2 linked regions of the Caballeronia sp. TF1N1 genome follow. The protein of the gene in region 2 interacts with the protein of the main gene of each other region in a pairwise test. Links are inferred from orthologs where the notes say so. Each region holds a gene or a part of one and is shown on either strand. Other genes may lie near its edges.

Evidence for each region. The genes of interacting proteins can lie anywhere in the genome.
Region 1: the proteins of ybgC (region 2) and acpP interact in binary tests that used the Escherichia coli proteins (3 or more experiments, as listed by UniProt). The link is inferred for Caballeronia sp. TF1N1 from one-to-one orthologs.

What each region holds. Positions count from the first base shown.
Region 1 is NZ_CP084626.1:2,061,103-2,066,401, forward strand. What follows is about bases 1-2,829. They hold acpP (acyl carrier protein), read right to left. Parts: upstream 1,621-2,829; coding sequence 1,381-1,620; downstream 1-1,380. Other genes in these bases: fabF (beta-ketoacyl-ACP synthase II), read right to left, coding at 1-1,234; fabG (3-oxoacyl-ACP reductase FabG), read right to left, coding at 1,887-2,627; fabD (ACP S-malonyltransferase), read right to left, coding at 2,641-2,829. Outside these bases: more of fabD, read right to left, coding at 2,830-3,573; LDZ28_RS09580 (beta-ketoacyl-ACP synthase III), read right to left, coding at 3,748-4,737; phosphate acyltransferase PlsX, read right to left, coding at 4,737-5,299. UniProt on the Escherichia coli protein: Carrier of the growing fatty acid chain in fatty acid biosynthesis.
Region 2 is NZ_CP084626.1:2,365,276-2,371,487, forward strand. What follows is about bases 2,591-5,361. They hold ybgC (tol-pal system-associated acyl-CoA thioesterase), read left to right. Parts: upstream 2,591-3,635; coding sequence 3,636-4,088; downstream 4,089-5,361. Other genes in these bases: LDZ28_RS11010 (SDR family NAD(P)-dependent oxidoreductase), read left to right, coding at 2,752-3,501; tolQ (protein TolQ), read left to right, coding at 4,231-4,908; tolR (protein TolR), read left to right, coding at 4,918-5,361; tolA (cell envelope integrity protein TolA), read left to right, coding at 5,358-5,361. Outside these bases: LDZ28_RS10995 (GspH/FimT family pseudopilin), read right to left, coding at 1-365; transcriptional regulator NrdR, read right to left, coding at 521-1,003; glyA (serine hydroxymethyltransferase), read right to left, coding at 1,034-2,281; more of tolA, read left to right, coding at 5,362-6,212.

The DNA of each region.
Region 1 (5,299 bases), 310 kb from region 2 along the record:
GACGCTTGAAGACGAGCGAACCGTTCGTTCCGCCGAAGCCGAACGAATTTTTCACCGCGACGTCGATCTTCATTTCCCGCGCGGTGTTCGCACAGTAGTCCAGGTCGCACTGCGGGTCCTGGTTGAAGATGTTGATGGTCGGCGGCGAAATCTGGTTATGGATCGCGAGCACGGTGAAGACCGACTCCAGCCCGCCCGCGCCGCCCAGCAAGTGGCCGGTCATCGACTTGGTGGAATTGACGACGACGCTCCTCGCGTGATCGCCGAGCGCGCGCTTGATGCCCGTGGTTTCCGCGATATCGCCGAGCGGCGTGGACGTGCCGTGCGCGTTCACGTAGTTCACTTCGTCGACATTGACCTTCGCGTTCTTCAACGCGTTGACCATGGCGCGACGGCCGCCGTCGCCGTCTTCGGGCGGCGCGGTCATGTGATATGCGTCGCCGCTCATGCCGTAGCCGAGCACTTCCGCATAGATCTTCGCGCCGCGCGCCTTCGCGTGCTCGTACTCTTCGAGCACCATCACGCCCGCGCCTTCGCCAAGCACGAAGCCGTCGCGGTCGGTGTCCCACGGACGGCTGGCCGTGGCGGGGTCGTCGTTACGCTGCGAGAGCGCGCGCGCCGCCGCAAAGCCGCCGATACCGAGCGGAGAAACCGTGGCTTCCGCGCCGCCCGCGATCATCACGTCCGCGTCGCCGTATTCGATCAACCGCGATGCTTCGCCGATGCAGTGCAAACCGGTCGTGCAAGCCGTGACGATGGCCAGATTCGGACCCTTGAGACCGAAGCGGATGGACAGATGACCGGAGATCATGTTGATGATCGACGCCGGCACGAAGAACGGCGAAATACGGCGCGGACCGCGATTGAGCAGCTCGGTTTGGGTGACTTCGATCATCGGCAAGCCGCCGATGCCCGAACCCACCACCACGCCCACGCGCTCCGCGTTTTCCTCGGTGATTTCGAGGCCGCTGTCCTGCATGGCCTGCACGCCGGCCGCAAAGCCGTAATGGATGAAGGTATCCATGTGGCGCGCTTCTTTGGCGGGCATGTAGTCTTCGATGTTGAACCCCTTCACTTCGCCCGCGAAACGCGTGGAGAAGTTCGTGGCATCGAACTTGGTGATGTTGGCGATGCCCGACTTGCCCGCGACCAGATTCGCCCAGCCGTCGGCAACGGTATTGCCGACAGGCGAAACGAGCCCAAGGCCTGTAACAACAACTCGACGACGGCTCACGATAACCCCTTATCCATAGAATGACGAAAAACAAAAGCCACAGCGGCCACAGGAAACCGCCCTGTGTGCCCTGTGGCTGTTAAATCGGTCTGAGCAGCGACAAAACATCTGGCTCGATGAGCGATGAGTCGCTGGCGCGTCCGGCCTTAGGCCTTGACGTTGGCGCGAGCGTAGTCGATTGCTTGCTGAACCGTGGTGATCTTTTCTGCCTCTTCATCGGGAATTTCCATGCCGAACTCGTCTTCCAGTGCCATCACCAGTTCGACGGTATCGAGCGAGTCAGCGCCGAGATCGTTGACGAACGAAGCTTCGTTCTTGATTTCAGCTTCGGCCACGCCAAGTTGTTCGGCGACGATCTTCTTCACGCGCTGTTCGATATTGTCCATGCAGCCCTCCGAGGGATAAAAAGTTCAAAAATACGAGTGCGCGCATTTTATCAGGTTTGGACCCGCAAAATACGGCGCGTCAGTTCCATGCTGCGCTGCCCGACGCGCTCCTACAAGAGGGCTTGCCGGGCTTCACAGCGATTTTTTCTGCCACCGAGTCCGGCGGTGCGCGCCATGCCTTGAGCATTTTGCGCGCCCGTCTCGGCGCGGATATTAAGCGAAAAACGGCGAAATGCCTATTGCGCCCTTTCCTCGCCTTTACAGCTTTACATGTACATGCCGCCGTTCACGTGCAAGGTCGTGCCGGTGATGTATCCAGCGAACGGCGACGCCAGGAACGACACAGCATGCGCGATATCTTCCGGGCTGCCCAGTCGGCCAAGTGGTATCTGCGCGGTGAGCGCGGTGCGCTGCTCTTCGGGCAAAACCTTGGTCATGTCGGTATCGATGAAACCCGGCGCGATGCAGTTCACCGTAATGCCGCGGCTGCCGATCTCGCGTGCGAGCGCCCGCGTCATGCCCGCCACGCCCGCCTTCGCCGCCGCATAGTTGGCCTGGCCGGGATTGCCCGACGAGCCGACCACCGACGTGATGTTGATGATGCGCCCGCCACGCGCCTTCATCATCGGGCGCAGGACGGCGCGTGATAGACGAAACACGGCGCGCAGATTGGTGTCGATGACGGCGTCGAATTCGTCGTCTTTCATGCGCATGGCAAGCTGATCTTTGGTGATGCCCGCGTTGTTCACGAGAATGTTCAGGCCACCGAACTCCTTGACCGTGGACTCGATGAACGAGTCCGCGGCGGCTGCGTCGTTGACGTCGAGCACCGCGCCGCGACCCTTGCCGCCCGCTTGCTGCAACGCTTCGCCAATGCCGGCCGCGCCGCTTTCGCTCGTCGCCGTGCCGATGACCGTCGCGCCCTGCCGCGCGAGTTCCAGCGCGATTGCCCGGCCAATGCCGCGCGACGCGCCCGTGACGATAGCTACCTGATTGTCCAGATTCATTGTTCCACTCCGACTATGCAGCGATCAGTTTGCGCGTTTCTTCGAGCGATGCCGGATCGAAAATCGATCCGCCGACGAGGTTGCCGTCGATCCGCTTCGTGAGACCCGCGAGCACCTTGCCCGGACCGCATTCAATCACGTGCGTGACGCCTTCGCGCGCAATCGCCTGCACGCATTCGACCCAGCGCACCGGGCCTGCTGCCTGACGCACGAGCGCGTCCTTGATAGCGGCGGGATCGGAGACGTTTGCCACGTCGATGTTATTGATCAGCGGAATCCGCGGCGCCTCGATGTCGACCTTCGCGAGGTAATCGCGCAACTGGTCCGAAGCGGGCTTCAGCAGCGACGAATGAAACGGCGCGGAAACCGGCAGCGGCAGCGCGCGCTTCGCGCCCTTCGCCTTTGCGATTTCGCATGCCTTTTCGACGGCCGCCTTGGAGCCCGCGATCACGACTTGCGCCGGCGCGTTGAAGTTGACGGCTTCGACCACGCCCGCCGACGACGCTTCGGCGCATACGGCGCGCACGGTGTCGTCGTCGAGACCCAGGATCGCGGCCATGCCGCCGACGCCCACCGGAACCGCGCTCTGCATTGCTTGCGCGCGGAATCGCACGAGCGGCACGGCATCCGCGAAAGCCAGCGCGCCGGCCGCGACGAGCGCGGTGTATTCGCCGAGGCTATGGCCTGCAACGATCGCCGGCTTCAGACCGGTTTGTGCTTCCCACACGCGGTAAATGGCATAAGCCGCCGTCAGCATGACGGGCTGTGTGTTGGTCGTGAGATTCAGCTCTTCGGCCGGACCTTCGGCGATCAGCTTGCCGAGATCCTGGCCGAGCGCATCGGATGCCTGCTGCACGGTGTTGCGCACGACGGCGTGATCGGCGAATGCGTTGAGCATGCCGATCGACTGCGAACCTTGGCCGGGGAAAACGAACGCAAATTTCATATCGTCCTCGTTGGATTGGAACGATCCGCCTCTCTGCGCCGGCCGGCAAATGGCCGACGCCGGCTGTGCTTGCGCCGCGCGCGCATGGTGTGGCCGCGGCGGCCTTTTCAGCGGATCGAATTCAGATTGATGGGGATCGAGAAGATTGAGGAAGAAAGCGAGTGGCTTGAGCGATCAATAGCGGAAGACCGACGCGCCCCACGTGAAGCCGCCGCCCACGCCTTCGATCAGCACGTTCTGGCCACGCTTAATACGCCCGTCGCGCACGGCGACATCGAGCGCGAGCGGAATCGACGCCGCCGACGTATTGCCATGCTCGCCCACCGTCACGACCATGCGCTCCTGCGGCAGATGCAGCTTGCGGCAAGTGCTCTGCATGATGCGGATATTGGCTTGATGGGGGATCAGCCAGTCGATGTCGTTCGGCGTGAGCTTCGCTTTCTCAAGCGCTTCGATAGCCACTTTTTCGAGCACGTTGACGGCGAGCTTGAACACCGCCTGGCCATCCATGTGCAGGAACGCGCTGCCGGAAATCACACCGCCGTTCACGTTGCCCGGCGTGCAGAGAATGTCGGAATAGCTGCCGTCCGCATGCAGCGCGCTCGACAGCACGCCCGCTTCCTCGGACGCCTGCAGCACGACCGCGCCCGCGCCGTCGCCGAACAGCACGCAGGTCGTGCGGTCCTTGAAGTCGAGAATGCGCGAGAACGTTTCCGCGCCGACGACGAGCGCCGTGCGATTCAGACCGCTGCGAATGAAACTGTCCGCCGTCGCGACGCCATAAGCGAAACCGGAACAGACGGCCTGCACGTCGAACGCCGCGCCGTTGTTCTTGATGCCGAGCTTGTTCTGCAAGAGACACGCCGTGCTCGGAAACACGAAGTCCGGCGTGGAGGTTGCCACGATAATGAGATCGATGGATTGCGGGTCGATGCCCGCCGCCTCGATGGCTCGTTGCGATGCGACCAGCGCGAGATCGCTCGTGGTTTGATCAGGAGCCGCAAAGTGCCGTGCGTGAATGCCGGTTCGCGCGACGATCCATTCGTCGCTCGTCTCGACGCCTTCTTTAGCGAGACGGTCCGCCAATGCCTGATTCGTAACGCGCTCGGCCGGCAGATAGCTGCCTGTGCCGAGCACTCGAGCGTAAAGATTGGATTGAGCCATTATGCCTTCGAGTGTAGCGCAGTCCCCGAGGCGTCCGGCGGATTCGGACGCGAGTTCGGCTGCGGGTTCAGTTCCGTCGCGACGCCGCTTGCGGCATCGGTGGCGGAAGTGCTCGCGGCGCCTTCGCGCGCGGCAGGCGCATTCTCCTCCATTGCGCGCACGAGACGTTCGAGCACACCATTTTTGACGGCATCATACCCGCGTTTGATGGCCCACTCAAACCCGAAGGCTTCGGCCGATCCGTGGCTCTTGATCACGAGGCCGCGCAATCCCAGCAAGGCGGCGCCGTTATATTGCGCGGGATCGACGCGCTTCTTGAAACGCTTGAGAACGGGCAGCGCCACGAGCGCCATCAGCTTGCTCGGCAGGTTGCGGCTGAACTCTTCCTTGATGATGTCGGCAAGCATTTTCGCGAGACCTTCGGAAGTCTTCAACGCGACATTGCCGACGAAGCCGTCGCAAACCACGACATCGGTCGTGCCTTTATAGATGTCGTTGCCTTCCACGTTGCCGTAGAAGTTGAGCGTGCTCGCACGCAGCAGTTCGCCCGCGCGCTTGATCG
Region 2 (6,212 bases):
GCAATGGCGACCGATGTCATCGCCGGCTGCAAGCGCAAGAGCGTCAGCGCGCCGTCTTTATCGACGAAGAGGCCCCAGCCGCACGACCAGTCCGCGATACCCGCGTCGCAAGCCTTGCCCGCCGCGAGGCAATGCCGGCTCGCATCGACGCGGCATAGCGTGACGCGCGCGCCGCGTTTGAGCGATTCGGCCCGCGCGAGCGAAAGCGTCGAGAAAAGCGAGCGCGCGCGGGCATCGATCTGATCGCGTGCCTGCCAGGAGAGAAACGAAGGCGTGGCGAAAGTTGCGAGGATCGCCATCACGGCAAGCACCACGCAAAGTTCGACGAGTGTGAAACCAGAATTCGAGAAGCGGCTCATCTGCATGCCTTATCGACGAGTTGAACGAATGCTCAATCTAGCGATAAGGAACGCGCGCCGCCATTAGCCGAATGGACGAGTGTTCACGCGCGTTCGCACGGGGCACACTGCCCGAGGGCAAAAGATCGACTGGGGGAAAGATGCTCGGTACAGACGCGCAATCAGCGCTTGCGGGAAGTGGTCTTTTTGGGCGCGGCGCGGCGGAATTCCTCGAGCACGTCCTCGAACTCGGACACGTCTTCGAAACGCTTGTAGACCGACGCGAACCGTACATAAGCGATGGTGTCGAGCTGCCGCAACTCGTTCATCACGAGTTCGCCGAGACGTTCGCTCTGCACTTCGCGCTCGCCGCTGCCAAGCAATTGATATTCGATGCGCGCGACGGCTGCCTCGATGGCGTCCGCCGCAACCGGCCGCTTGCGCAGCGCCAGCTTCATGCTCGCGACGAGCTTGCGGCGATCGAACTCGGTGCGGCTGCCGTCTTTCTTCACGACCGACGGCAGCGCCAGTTCGACGCGCTCATACGTGGTGAAACGCTTGTCGCAGGATGGACAGCGTCGCCGCCGCCGGATGGCTGCGCCGTCCTCCGACACGCGAGAATCCACGACCTGGGTGTCTTCGTGTCGGCAGAAGGGGCAGCGCATCGGGGCTTGGTTCCTGGCTCGGTTCGAATATCAGCGATAGACCGGGAAACGCTTGGTCAACTCGGTCACTTGTGCGCGCACGCGCTCGAGGTTCGCCTGGTCTTCCGGTGCGTCGAGCACGTCCGCGATCAAATTGCCAACCTGCTCCGCTTCCTTCACGCCGAAACCGCGCGTGGTCATGGCGGGCGAACCGAGACGCACGCCGCTCGTGACGAACGGCTTTTCCGGATCGTTCGGAATGGCGTTCTTGTTGACCGTGATGTGCGCGGCGCCGAGCGCGGCTTCGGCCGCCTTGCCGGTGATCTTCTTTGCGCGCAGATCGACCAGCATGACGTGGCTTTCCGTGCGGCCCGAGACGATACGCAGACCGCGCTTGACGAGCGTTTCGGCCAGCACGCGCGCGTTATCGACCACTTGCTGCTGGTACGTCTTGAACTCCGGCGTCAGCGCTTCCTTGAACGCGACGGCCTTCGCCGCGATCACGTGCATGAGCGGACCGCCCTGAATGCCCGGGAAAATGGCCGAGTTGATCTGCTTCTCGAATTCAGCCTTCATGAGGATCACGCCGCCGCGCGGGCCGCGCAGGCTCTTGTGCGTGGTCGTGGTCACGAAGTCCGCGTGCGGAACGGGATTCGGATAGACGCCTGCCGCGACGAGCCCCGCGTAATGCGCCATGTCGACCATGAAGTAAGCGCCGACACTCTTCGCGATTTGCGACAGGCGCTCGAAGTCGATACGCAGCGCGAACGCCGACGCGCCCGCGACGATCAGCTTCGGCTTGTGCTCCTTGGCGAGCGCTTCGGTCTTTTCGTAGTCGATGTCTTCGGCTTCGTTCAGGCCGTAGCTCACGACGTTGAACCACTTGCCCGACATGTTGACGGGCGAACCGTGCGTCAGGTGGCCGCCTTCGGCGAGGCTCATGCCCATGATCGTGTCGCCCGGCTTCAGCACGGCGAAGAACACGCCCTGGTTGGCCTGCGAACCGGAGTTCGGCTGCACGTTCGCGGCTTCGGCGCCGAACAGTTGCTTGACGCGGTCGATTGCCAGTTGCTCGATGATATCCACGTATTCGCAACCGCCGTAGTAGCGCTTGCCGGGATAGCCTTCGGCGTATTTGTTGGTGAGTTGCGAGCCTTGCGCGGCCATGACGGCCGGGCTCGTGTAGTTTTCCGAGGCGATCAACTCGATGTGATCTTCCTGACGGCGATTTTCCTGCTCGATCGCCTTGAGCAGTTCGGGATCGACCTTGGCGAGGGTACTTTCGGCTCTGTCAAACATACGTTTTCCGTGAGATCAAAACAGGTTGACCGGATCGCGCGTGACGATGCGTTCGAAGCACGAACGCAAAACGCAAGGAAGACGCAGGACGCCAGACGGGTCCACACGCGACGGATGAGGGAAGAATCCGGGTTCGCGGAACGGACAGCCACCGGCAACGCAGCGACGGCGCGCGGATCTCAGCTGCCCAGGCGAACGGCAAAACGACACTCCGCGCTTCCTAGTGGGTCGTTCCACCTTGAATCCGAAGATTCTATCGCCAGTCACGCGGGGTTTGAGCGTTGTAGTGTAATGGTGCGGCCGGGTTTAGGCAACTTGGCGAGCGTCTGCGAAACGCGTAAAACGCACGATCGTTCTGGTTTGCAGTTGCTTGCCGCATCGCATCATTGGAAGTACTCTGTGCGCCGTTGCCGGTCGTGTGTCCGCGCGCGCTCCGGTACAGCCCAACCCCCACTTTCCGGAGCCCGCTCATGATCGTATTCGTCACCGGCGCCTCTGCCGGCTTCGGCGCAGCCATTGCCCGCACATTCGTCAAGGGCGGCCATCGCGTCGTCGCGGCCGCGCGCCGTAGAGACCGGCTCGCCGCGCTATCGAAGGAACTCGGCGACTCGCTCTTGCCAGTCGAACTCGACGTGCGCGACAGCAACGCCATCAAGAGCGCCATCGCCTCGCTGCCCGAATCGTTCGCCCAGATCGACGTGCTGGTCAATAACGCGGGCCTCGCGCTCGGCCTCGAACCGGCACAACGCGCGAATCTCGACGACTGGAAGAACATGATCGACACCAACTGCATGGGACTCGTCGATGTCACGCATGCCGTCCTTCCCGGCATGGTGGCGCGCAATCGCGGTCACGTGTTCAACCTCGGTTCGGTCGCGGCGTCGTACCCGTATCCGGGCGGCAACGTGTACGGCGCGACCAAGGCGTTCGTGCGGCAATTCAGCCTGAACCTGCGCGCCGACCTTGCCGGAACCGCGTTGCGCGTGACGGATATCGAGCCGGGCCTGTGCGGCGGCACCGAGTTCTCCAACGTGCGCTTCAAGGGCGACGACGACAAGGCCAGCGCCGTCTACAAAGACGTGCAGCCGCTAACCGCCGAGGATATCGCCGACGCCATCTACTGGATTGCGACGCGCCCCGCGCACGTGAATATCAACGCGATCGAACTCATGCCCGTGGCCCAAACCTTCGGACCGTTGCAAATACACCGCGGCTCGTAAGAGGAATCGACTGTATTTGGTGGCCCAACTTCCGCTTCCGGTAAAATGCCGCGGATGTTTATTTGTCAAAAAGCGAGCCGGAGCGGGTCCAAAAGCCTCCGCGCGAGCGGGGCGGCGCAAAGGTGAGTGATTCGTTGAATTTCGAATGGCCGATTCGGGTGTACTACGAGGACACCGACGCGGGCGGCATTGTCTTCTACGCGAACTACCTGAAGTTCTTCGAGCGTGCGCGCACCGAATGGCTGCGCGCGTGCGGTATCGACCAGCAGCGGCTGGCCGAATCGGCCGGCATCGTGTTCGTCGTGAGAAGAACATCCGTCGATTATTCGGCTCCCGCGCGCCTGGACGACTCCATTCGCATCGTGAGCCGTATCGCGCGGCTCGGGCGCGCATCGGTGGATTTTCATCAGGAAGCGTGGCGTGACGCGGTTCTTCTTGCAAGCGGCGATATTCGCGTCGCTTCGGTGGATCGCGCAACGATTCGCCCTGCCGGTATTCCCGAACGAGTTCTCGAAGGATTGAGGCGCGGTCCTCATGCCGGGCAGGTCGTGCTTGCCGCGGACGAGCATCGCGCGCACCCGGTTTGAACGCTTCACGGGCAAGAGCCGGCCACGAGGCGGCTTTCGTTTTATTGATGTCGCGGTCACGAAAGCCTGACGCGCCTTTGACCGGAAGCCCCTTTTCCGGACGTAAATAGCAGCTAATAGCAGGTGGAAGCAGCGGACTTTTATGAACAACACACAAGACTTGTCGATCGTATCTCTCGTCATTCATGCGAGCCTGCTCGCGCAGGCCGTCATGGCCCTGCTGCTTCTGCTCTCGCTGCTGTCGTGGACTTTCATCTTCCGCAAGTGGTTCGCCATTCGGCGCGCGCGCGCGCAAACCGAGCGTTTCGAACGCGATTTCTGGTCCGGAGGCGACCTGCAGGCGCTGTATCAAAGCGCGGCGAACAACCGTCACACCATCGGCGCGCTCGAGCGTATCTTCGAATCGGGCATGCGCGAGTTCTTGAAGGGCAAGGAGCGTCGCATCACCGATCCGGGCGCGATTCTCGACGGTTCGCGCCGCGCCATGCGGGCTGCCTTTCAGCGTGAAATGGACGTGCTCGAAGCGAATCTCGCGTTTCTTGCATCGGTCGGCTCGGTCAGTCCGTATATCGGTTTGTTCGGCACGGTCTGGGGCATCATGAATTCGTTCCGCGGCCTCGCAAACGTACAGCAGGCAACGCTCGCCAACGTGGCGCCCGGCATTGCCGAAGCGCTCGTCGCGACCGCGATCGGCCTCTTCGCCGCGATTCCCGCCGTGGTCGCTTACAACCGCTACGCTCACGATATCGACCGCCTGGCGATCCGCTTCGAGACCTTCATCGAAGAGTTCTCGAACATCTTGCAGCGTCAGGCGCACTAAGGAGTCACGATGGCAGGCTCGTCCCGTTCCAGCATGCGCGGCAGTTCGCGCCGCGCCATGGCCGACATCAATGTCGTGCCGTATATCGACGTGATGCTCGTGTTGCTCGTCATCTTCATGGTGACGGCGCCGCTCGTGTCGCCTTCGATCATCAACTTGCCGACCGTCGGCAACGCGCAGCCACAGGAACAGCAGCCGCCGCTCGTCATCAACATCAAGGCCGACGGCAGCATGAACGTGCGCTACAAGGAAGAAGGCGGCGCGACGCAAGAGCAGAGAATGACCAAGGACGACCTGAACACGTTCGTACTCAATCGTCAGGAGTCGCATCCGGATCAACCCGTCGTCATCGCGGCGGACAAGACCGTGAAGTATGAAGTCGTCATGAACGTGATGTCCGATATGAAGGCGCGCGGCGTGAAGCGCGTCGGATTGCTCGTCAAATCGCAATGACCCTTTTGCAGAACCGGCAGACGCGCGGCTCATCAGCGCGACCCATCCGCCCGCCGCGCGAACGCGGTACGGGCCGCGCTTTCGCGCTCGCCGCCGTCATGCACTTGCTGCTTGGCTGGCTGCTGTATCACGGCATCAACTGGCAGAACAACACCCCCGCCGGAGCCGAGGCGGAACTGTGGACCGAGATTCCCGACACGCCTGCTCCCACGCCGCGCGTCGCGCCCCCGCCGCCCGTGGCCGTGAAGCCGCAGCCTGCGCCGCCGCCCGCGAAGGACGAGGACGCCGACATCGCGCTGCAGGAAAAGAAGCGTAAGCAGGAAGCCGCCGCACGCGATGCACAATTGGCCGAGCAGCGCCGCCAGCAGGAATTGGCGCAGCAGGAAGCCGAAGCGAAGCGCCAGCAGCAAGTCGCCGCTCAAGCCGCCGCGGCGGCCGCCGCGCAGAAGGCCATGCAGGACAAGCAGAAGCAGATCGAACAACAACGTCAGGCCGACCTGCAAAAGCAACAACAAGCGAAGCTGCAACAGGACAAGGCGCGTCAGCAGCAACAAGCCGAAGCGCAAAAGGCCGAGCAGCTTCAGGAACAGAAGGAAGCCAAGGCGAAAACCGATGCCGAAGCCAAGGCAAAGGCCGATGCGCAAGCCAAGGCCAAGGCCGCGGCGCAGGCAAAAGCCAAGGCGGATGCGGAAGCGAAGGCGAAGGTCGATGCCGAACGCAAGTCGCGCCTCGCGCAGCTGCAAGGGCAGCTCGGCGGCGGCACGAATTCGAGCGGCGAAGGGCTGGCCAAGGGTGGCACCGGCAAGGGCGCGGGCGGCAACGCGGCGTCGGCGGGTTATGCCGAGAAGGTG